Regions from separate parts of the Thalassotalea sp. PS06 genome, predicted to be linked through region 3. Evidence: predicted binding sites of a transcription regulator. Region 3 holds the regulator's gene; each other region holds the start of a gene.
What was found. Region 3 encodes MetJ, which represses methionine synthesis genes. Its sites were predicted from a motif close to TAGACGTCTAGACGTCTA; they were not measured.
Positions count from the first base shown of each region.

Region 1: a site for MetJ is predicted at 2,066-2,083, ahead of serA (phosphoglycerate dehydrogenase). Genes of this name have one in related genera too.
Region 2: a site for MetJ is predicted at 1,941-1,958, ahead of metA (homoserine O-succinyltransferase). Genes of this name have one in related genera too.

Region 1 covers NZ_CP041638.1:724,940-728,230, forward strand. The annotation lists gene FNC98_RS03140 (GNAT family N-acetyltransferase) at 1-476, opposite strand, end outside; gene serA (phosphoglycerate dehydrogenase) at 808-2,037, opposite strand; gene rpiA (ribose-5-phosphate isomerase RpiA) at 2,188-2,844, opposite strand.
Region 2 covers NZ_CP041638.1:1,026,342-1,029,632, forward strand. The annotation lists gene FNC98_RS04480 (alpha/beta hydrolase family protein) at 1-1,832, opposite strand, end outside; gene metA (homoserine O-succinyltransferase) at 2,021-2,965, shown strand; gene metH (methionine synthase) at 2,965-3,291, shown strand, end outside.
Region 3 covers NZ_CP041638.1:222,009-225,299, reverse strand. The annotation lists gene metL (bifunctional aspartate kinase/homoserine dehydrogenase II) at 1-115, opposite strand, end outside; gene metB (cystathionine gamma-synthase) at 123-1,289, opposite strand; gene metJ (met regulon transcriptional regulator MetJ) at 1,463-1,750, shown strand; gene FNC98_RS01005 (malic enzyme-like NAD(P)-binding protein) at 1,858-3,108, opposite strand.

The DNA of each region.
Region 1 (3,291 bases), 500 kb from region 3:
AGGTTCTCCACAAGTTTTTTTGACGCGGTATTATCTGCTTCATATCGGCACAGAATTTCGTCGACCTGCAACGTTGAAAATGCGTGTGTAATCAGGTGATTGAGAATCTCCTGGCCATAACCTGCTCTGTGGTATTTGGCGTGCAAATGAATTCCTGCTTCAACGGCTTTACATTGTTTCGCCCAGATAAGCGCACAAACACCGATAGCATGACTAGAATCTTTTTCGATGATCTTAAATTGCAGTAACTTACCGTGACTATGGTTTCTGCAAATGTACTTAAATAGCTTGCTGATTTTTTCAGGCGACTTTACACCACCGATATGGCGACAAGTGTCCAGGCACAGATACAGGTTATGGTAAAAGCTTCTGTCATCCTTACTCGCGGCATTTAGCGGTTGGAAAATTAATCTGGCACTAGGTGGTGGTGTCAGGCTGATATCCGCATCGATTGTGGGGGCTGATACATCTTCCATATGGATTCAAAAACACGTCATGGATTCAATTACACGTAATGGGTTTAATACTTCGTAATGGATGATTCAGCTTGCTATGAATTGGAAGGGGAGTCAACTGAGCTGTTCGTCATTTCCAGCTACGACTGGAAATTATAGCTTTGTAGTTCGAGCTGCGCCGCAGAGCAGATTTGTTCCCGAAGGCCAGTTTCTCCCCCAGCGGGAAGAACCGTCATTTCCAGCTATGACTGGAAATCATAGCTTTGTTTGTTGGCTTGTCCGAAGAGCAATTTTGGCTGTCCCTGAAAACAAAAAAAGGACCTGCAGGTCCTTTTTGTAGCATTTCTTAAAACTAGTGAATTAATCGGGCGCGGATGGTGCCTTCAATTGCCTTTAATTCTTTCAAGGCGGTGTCACTGTCTTTGGAATCCAGGTCGATAACCACATAACCGATTTTGTCGTCGGTTTGCAGGTACTGTGAAGCGATGTTAATGCCGCGGTCTGCAAACGCCTGGTTGATCTGAGTTAACACACCCGGGCGGTTATGGTGGATATGGAATAAACGGGAACGATCGACGTTTGCTGGTAGCGATACTTCCGGGAAGTTAACTGCAGAAACCGTAGAACCATTGTCTGAGTATTTAATGATTTTGCTGGCAACTTCAATGCCGATGTTTTCCTGAGCTTCCTGAGTACTGCCACCAATATGAGGCGTCAGGATAACGTTATCGAATTCACGAAGCGGTGAGATGAACTCATCGTCGTTCGATTTTGGCTCAACCGGGAATACGTCGATAGCAGCGCCTCCCACCTTTTTGCTTTTCACCGCTGCTGCCAGGGCATCGATATCCACCACAGTACCGCGAGAAGCATTAATGAAAATAACGCCATCTTTCATCTGTGCAAATTGCTCAGTGCTGATCATATCCTGAGTGTCGACGGTTTCTGGTACATGTAATGAAACCACATCGGCACAATTAAGCAGTTCTTTCAGGCTGCGGCACGGGCTGGCATTTCCTAACGGTAATTTAGTTTCGATATCGTAAAACTTTACTCGCATACCTAAGTGCTCAGCGAGAATACCTAGTTGTGTACCGATATGACCGTAACCAATGATACCTAAGGTTTTGCCGCGGGCTTCAACAGAACCCGCTGCCGATTTTAACCATTCGCCACGGTGGGCAAGAGCGCTTTTTTCCGGAACGCCACGAAATAGTAATAACAATTCGCCAATGACCAGCTCAGCAACAGAACGGGTGTTGGAAAATGGCGCGTTGAATACCGGAATACCACGAATTTGCGCGGCCGCTAAATCCACCTGGTTAGTACCAATACAGAAGCAGCCGATCGCCGCCAGTTTTTTCGCATGGCTTAATACGTCGTCCGACAATTGCGTCCGTGAACGAATACCTACAAAGTGCACATTGGCGATCTTTTCTTTCAGCTCTTCGTCTGGCAATGAGCTTTTCAGATATTCAATGTTGCTATAACCGTTGTCTTTTAACGTTTCTACGGCACTTGGGTGCACGCCTTCAAGCAATAAAATACGAATTTTATCTTTGTGCAGCGATTGTCGGGTCATGGGTACTAACTCTGTTAATAATACTGTTTGGATGGCTAGACAGCTAAACTACCATATAGAGTGAAAACTCAAAAGTGTTTTTTACGCTTTCTCTCTATGTTGTCTGAACAAGGCTTGTTAATTGCTGAAAAACTGTTTTATGCAATCACGTTATGCAAATACTTTGGCGCCTTGCTCGGTACCAAGAATCAAGACATCAGCGCCGCGGTCGGCGAAAAGCCCATTGGTAACCACACCGACAATGGCATTGATTTTTGCTTCAAGCTCTACCGGGTTAAGAATTTCCATATTATGAACATCAAGAATGACGTTACCGTTGTCAGTAACCACACCTTCACGGTAAACAGGATCGCCGCCAAGTTTCACCAGTTCGCGGGCAACATAACTGCGTGCCATTGGAATCACTTCGACGGGAAGTGGGAAATTTCCTAAGACCCCAACCTGTTTGCTGGCATCAGCAATACAAACGAATTTTTTCGCAACCGCGGCAACGATTTTTTCACGGGTTAACGCCGCACCACCGCCTTTGATCATATGCATGTGTTCGGTGATCTCATCAGCGCCATCGATATACACGTCAAGAACATCAACGTGGTTTAAATCGAATACGTCAATGCCATGGGCTTTTAGTTTTTCGGTCGATGCTTCTGAGCTAGATACGGCGCCCTCAATGTCATTTTTCATGGTCGCCAGTGCATCGATAAAGAAATTGACCGTAGACCCCGTCCCGACGCCAACAATACTGCCTGGTGTTACATAAGCGAGAGCAGCCTCGGCAGCTGCTTTTTTCATTTCATCTTGAGTCATTTTGTTTCCTTATTCGACGCGATGCCGGGATTATAGCGTGAACGTTTGTGGTTTGTCGCCTTAACGACGGGACAAATTATAAGCACCTATCGAAATAACTTAGACATAACTTAAGGCGATTTGATAGATGAAAAACTGTCTGTCGTAATTATTTCTTCGGGTTGCATTGAGATGCGAGAGAGAGGAATTTGAGGCAATTTCATTGGTTTCTCATAATTTTCAAAAGTATTTTCGTAACTCATTGATTGTCATTGTATTACATATAAATAAATAGGCTAATCCTCAGCTTTTCCTCAGGTTTTTTGGGCGTTAACGCTATTTAATTAGGGGTGTTTTGAGACAAGTACATCGATTTACAAGACAACAACCTGTGGCATTGGCCCGGTGTATCCTAATCGGAAACTTTGAGATTGATGGCAGTTGTCAAAGCCTGAAAGCAAATATCTG
Region 2 (3,291 bases), 800 kb from region 3:
TTCTCGTATGGATGATTATGCTCATTTAGCTTATCCTCCAAAGCTTCAGCCTGCTCAATTGGCGTTCGCACGTCGGCGCTACCATGAATCAGTAATACCGGCGCCTTTAACTGCGACACTAAGTTGACCGGTGATTGATTTTTGAGGACTTCTGGGCTCTGTCCCACGGCTTCATTCAGGTACGTTGGACCATAGAGGCCACCAGGTATATCGCCTTTACTATGCATCATTTTCAAATCATAAACGCCTGATGAGCCAATTGTACATTTGAACATGTCCGGCTCTATTGCGCTGCTTTGTAAAGCCGAATAAGCACCAAAACTGCCACCAGAAATACAAACTCGATCGGCGTCAGCGATACCAGACTTGATTGCCCATTTGGTGGCATCAATAATGTCGTATTGAACTTTGGTACCCCAATGCTTATCACCCATGTGCATGATCTTATCACCGAACCCATTAGAGCCTCTGAAGTTAACCTTTAACACCGCGTAACCTTTCGCTGCTAAGTACTGACTTCTAAAATCATAGCTCCAGTAATCTCGCGCGCGAGGTCCACCATGCGGCATTACCACTAATGGTAAATCTTTCACTTCCTTACCGTTCGGAAGAGTCAGATAGCCGTTTAATGTTATGCCATCACGGGTTTTAAACTTGAACGGTTCAACAACCGCAAGGTCCTCTTTTTTCAACCAGTCGGCTCGATTAAATAGAAATCGAGCCTGATTTTTATCGGTATTGTATAGATAATAAGCTCCAGGATTACGATCGCCACGTACGAAGACAATGAGATTTTCTCCATCCTTTGTGGAGCTTGCAATATCTACAGAGTCACCTTTAAACGCCTTGTATAGATCCTGATGCAGCTTTGCGTGTTCAACCTTTTTATTGAATATTAGATAGTTAGAATAGTCTTCGTCGATGCGAATCCCATAGGGAACATTCTTATAATTGGTTAAAACATAAGTTGGAACAACAAACTCATTGTTATATATTTTGCTAGCTTTTTTCGTTTCCAGATTAAATGAATAAAGTGTTCCGGTGTCGCCATCTTTGTAGGCGATGAAATACACGTTTTTATTATCAGCACTGAAACCCTGTACGATGGTTTCATCGGCTTTTATGCCTGTGTCAAAATCCTGCCATTCGCCTTTAGGTTCACGGTAATAAAGTCGGGTTTCTCCATACCCTTCGATACCAGTTGCAAAGCGAACCTCATCATTATGGTCGAGTAAAATGTTGTTACCGCGGCCAGGCGAACGCATGATTTTCTTCTGATGACCGTTATATACATTTAACTTTATTACTTCTGCTGGACTTGGTTCGAGGTGACGTCGCTTCCACGGTTGAATGCTGATAATAATTTCTTTGTCATTTTTCTCATAAAGAGAAAGAACGCTGGCCCAACCGTTGCCAACCTTTTTCTTACGAGTAATTTTACCTTCACTGACACCTTGACTTGTACCAAAAATAGCCTTAGGTCGACTTCCATCATAGTTGATGGCGAACAAGCGACCAGTGTCATAAGTTTGTCCAAGTGCACCGTAAGTCGACAATACATCGATAACTACGCGTTCGTTATTGACCCAGCGATAATTCCCTACTTGCTGTTTACCTGACATTTTAAAGGTAAATGTCAGCTTTTTATCATCGGTACGAACAAAAGCGAGAATGTACTTTCCTTCGTGTAATGTCCGAATTGCTATATGTTTACCATCGGGAGAGATTTTTGCCTGTTCATTTTGCATATGTCGGGTAAAGTCCGACAATTCCAGAGCCGATGCGCTAGATATGCTTAACAGGAAACAAAAGAATATAGAGATGTACTTCATGATGTTGCCTTACTATTGTTGTTTTTTCTGGGGGTGATTACTCAATACAGGATTCCAGTTTTACATATTTTTTTACATTTGTTTACAAAACGAATAAAAATTATGTTTTAGACGTCTATACGTTTAGATGTTGAAATGTCTTTATTGATTCAGTAGTATGGACGCTTCGCTTGCCTCTGGAGATTCCCATGCCCATTAAAATTCCTGATCAGTTACCGGCCCTGGAAGTTCTCGGTAATGAGAATATCTTCGTGATGTCTCAAAATCGCGCAAATACTCAGGATATTCGTCCAATGCAGGTGGCAATTTTGAATTTAATGCCGAATAAAATTGAAGCAGAAATTCAGATACTGCGGATGCTCTCCAACACGCCGCTGCAGATAAATATTGAATTGGTGCGTCTGCATTTGAATGAGTCGAAAAATACGCCGAAAGCCCATCTCGATCAGTTCTATCGTCTTTTTGATGACATCAAACATAAGCATTATGACGGTTTAATTATTACCGGAGCGCCGCTTGGTCAAATTGATTACGAGCAGGTTCTTTACTGGGATAAAATTTCTGAAATGTTTGATTGGGCACGCACCAATGTAACCTCCACCATGTTTTCCTGTTGGGCGGCTCATGCTGCCCTTTATCACTTTTATGGCATCAACCGTGAGTTGCGAAAAGAAAAACTATCCGGGGTTTATCAACACTTGACAAGAAAACATAATGAAGAATTAACCCGAGGCTTTGATCATTCTTTTCAGGTTCCGCATTCTCGATTTGGTGAGGTCAAGCCTGAGGTATATGCGAGTATCGATGAATTAACCATTCTTGCCGATTCACCGGATGCTGGCGCTTATCTGGTAGCAAGCAAGGATAAAAAACTGGTATTTGTTACCGGCCACCCTGAATACGATGCCACCACGTTGAAAGACGAATACTATCGAGATATCGACGCTAAGTTATCGCCGTCGATACCGGTAGATTATTTTCCGGAAGATAACCCTGAACAAGAGCCAGCGAATAATTGGCGCAGTCATGGTAGTCTGTTGTTCAGTAACTGGTTAAATTATTACGTTTATCAAATTACCCCTTATATCCTTGAACAGGATAGTCCCGAAGCTAATGCAGGAAGTCAGCAGTAATGTCCGACGCAAATACAACATTTCAACAACAACTTAATGAACGCATTCTGGTATTAGATGGCGCTATGGGCACCATGATCCAAGATCATAAGCTGAATGAGCAGGATTTTCGTGGTGAGCGATTCAAAGACTGGCCGTGTGACTTAAAGGGGAATAATGATCTTCTGGTATTAACGCAACCTAAAATCATCGCGGATATCCACCGCGAGTACTTGTTGGCTGGTGCTGATATTATTGAAACCAACACCTTTAATGCCACGACGATTGCCATGGCCGATTATGAAATGCAATCGATTAGCCGGGAAATCAATTTAGTTGCTGCGCAA
Region 3 (3,291 bases):
CACCGAATTTATGGACGGTACGCTCTTCAAGGTTATTCGTTAGCAGTTGCTCAGATAGTAAGCCTGCCTTACTGATTGACGAGACATTGCTGTCAACCAAAGTTTGTTCTGACATGATTACACTACTCCTTGAATGCCAGACACTTGTCCAGGGCAGAGGTTAAATCGGAAATTAAATCGTCGGCATCTTCAATACCAACGGAAAGACGAACTAATCCAGGCTTAATGCCGGCAGTTAATTGCGCCTCTAGGTCCATGCCAGCATGGGTCATGGTTGATGGGTGTGAAATCAGGCTCTCTACGCCGCCCAATGATTGTGCAAGCGTAAATAACTCTAGGTTATCAAACAAACAGCGAACTGCATCGACACCGCCTTTAAGCTCGAGACTCAGCATACTGCCAAAACCTGATTGTTGTTTCGCCGCTAATTGATGGCCAGGATGATCGCCAAGACCCGGATAGTAAATAGCATCAATTGCCGGATGATTAGCTAATTGCTCAACGATTGCTTGTGCGTTGGCTTGATGTTGCTTGAGTCGTACCGGAAGCGTTTTTAAACCACGCAGGGTTAGGAAACTATCAAACGGACTACCGGTAATACCAATACAGTTTGCCCACCAGGCAAGTTCTTCTCCCAACTCGGTGTCTTTGGTGACAACGGCACCGGCGACAACGTCGCTATGGCCATTAACAAATTTTGTTGTTGAATGAACAACAATATCCGCACCCAAAGCCAGTGGTTTTTGCAGCAATGGCGTTAAGAAGGTGTTGTCTACCGCTGTTAAAGAGCCGGCTTGTTTTGCAAGTTCACAAATCTTCGTTATATCAACGATACGCAGCAGCGGATTACTTGGTGTTTCAATTAAGGTAAGGCGAGGCTTTTGCTTCATCACCTCAGCAACGTCATCCAGGTTGGTTTGATCAACAACCGCAAGTTTAAATAAACCACGTTTTTGCAAGTGAGTGAACAGGCGATAACTTCCGCCATAACAGTCATGAGGGATCACCAGTAGATCGTCTTTAGACAATAACTGACAAATCAGATGGATTGCTGCCATGCCCGTACTGGTGACGATACCAGTGCTACCACCTTCAAGATCGGCAATAGCTTTACCAAGGGATGAGCGGGTTGGGTTTCCGGAACGGGAATAATCGTAATCGCCTTTTTGGTTATATCCTTCAAGACGGTAGGTGGAAGAGAGATGAATAGGAGGCACAACAGCACTATGGTGTTGGTCGGTATTTATGCCGGCACGTACGGCTATGGTTGCAGCTTTATCCTGACTCATTCTCGCCTCTGAGATATTTAGATGTTTAGACGTCTATAAATCTATACGCATTATTTTATTGGGTCAAGAACTTTTAGACGTCTATACATCTTTGCATATAGATGTTATTGGTTGACTCAAAAGTCATACCTAGTACAATTTCACCTAGCAAAAATAGGTTCTGAGGAAACAACATGGCGAAATGGAACGGCGAATACATCAACCCATATGCGGAACATGGGAAAAAAAGTGAGCAGGTAAAGAAAATCACTGTCTCTATCCCATTAAATGTATTAAAGGTTTTAACCGATGAGCGCACCCGTCGTCAGGTAAACAATTTACGTCACGCCACCAATAGCGAATTGTTATGCGAAGCATTTTTACATGCCTTTACTGGTCAGCCGCTGCCAAGTGATGAAGATTTGTCAAAGGACAACGAAAAAGGTATTTCTGAAGATACGGATACCGAATCAAAAGATTAATTGCCTGATAAGCGATAATAAAAAAGGCCCGCTATGTAACATAGCGGGCCTTTTTTAATTACTCTGAAAGTTTTTCTAAAAGCTTACCTGAAGGCTTCTATAAAAATTTACGCAGCACGAATACGCGTATTTTTAGCTAACTGACCTTGTGCAACCCCTGAGTCAATTGCAGCTTGTGCTACTGCCGTTGCTACTTCCGTTAACAATCTAGGGTCCATAGGTTTTGGAATGATGTAGTCTTTACCAAAGGTTAACGCTTTCTCGCCACAAGCCTGCAATACCTCTGTCGGCACTGGCTGTTTAGCAATCTGACGAATCGCATGCACGGCAGCAACTTTCATCGCGTTATTGATTTCTTTAGCACGAACATCAAGCGCCCCGCGGAAAATAAACGGGAAGCACAATACGTTATTTACCTGATTCGGGTAATCAGAACGACCCGTTGCAACGATAACATCATCCCGGGTTTGCAAGGCAAGTTCCGGGGTAATTTCCGGGTCAGGGTTAGAGCAAGCAAACACAATTGGATTTTTTGCCATAAGTTTCAAATCATCTGCCGATAGTAAATTCGGGCCCGAAACACCAACAAAAACGTCCGCTTCAAATAACACATCCTGCAAGGTACGTTTGTCAGTATTGTTGGCGAACATTTGCTTGTATTCATTTAAATCATCTCGGCGGGTGTGAATCACGCCTTTACGGTCCAGCATGTAAATATTTTCGCGCTGGGCACCACAAGTGATAAGCAATTGCATACAGGCAATCGCAGCAGCACCAGCACCCAGGCAAACAATTTTCGCATGCGCTAAATCTTTACCCTGAATCTCCAGGGCGTTAAGCATTCCTGCTGCAGTTACAATGGCTGTACCGTGTTGATCATCATGGAAAACCGGAACCTTGCATCGTTCAATTAAAGCTTTTTCAATTTCAAAACACTCAGGCGCTTTAATATCTTCAAGATTAATACCGCCAAAACTATCGGCAATATTAGCAACGGTTTCGATAAAGGCTTTCGGATCTTCGTTATTCACTTCAATATCAAAGCTATCGATATTGGCAAATCGTTTAAATAGCAACGACTTACCTTCCATCACTGGCTTGGAAGCCATAGCGCCAAGATTACCAAGCCCAAGGATAGCAGTACCATTAGAGATCACCGCAACTGTATTCCCCTTATTGGTATATTTAAATACCGCTTCACTGTCTTCAGCTATCTCCCGAACTGGTTCCGCAACGCCAGGGCTATAGGCTAGAGCTAAATCTTCAATGGTTTCTGACGGCTTAGTGACCGTCATTGAAATTTTCCCAGGTTGCGGAAATGCGTGGTAATCGAGTGCTTGCTTGCGAAGATCAGACATGGAATGAAAGCCTTTTTGTAATTTTTTATGGAAACTTTTAACGGAGCTTTCTATATTACGCTTAATTCTGACAAATTGTTAAGAGAAAATCGCTATAAATTAGAACGGTCGAACCTCCTACCAGATTTTTCTGGCGGAGAATGTTTACGGAACGGGAGTTGAAGCGGTTTAGTGAGAGGACGT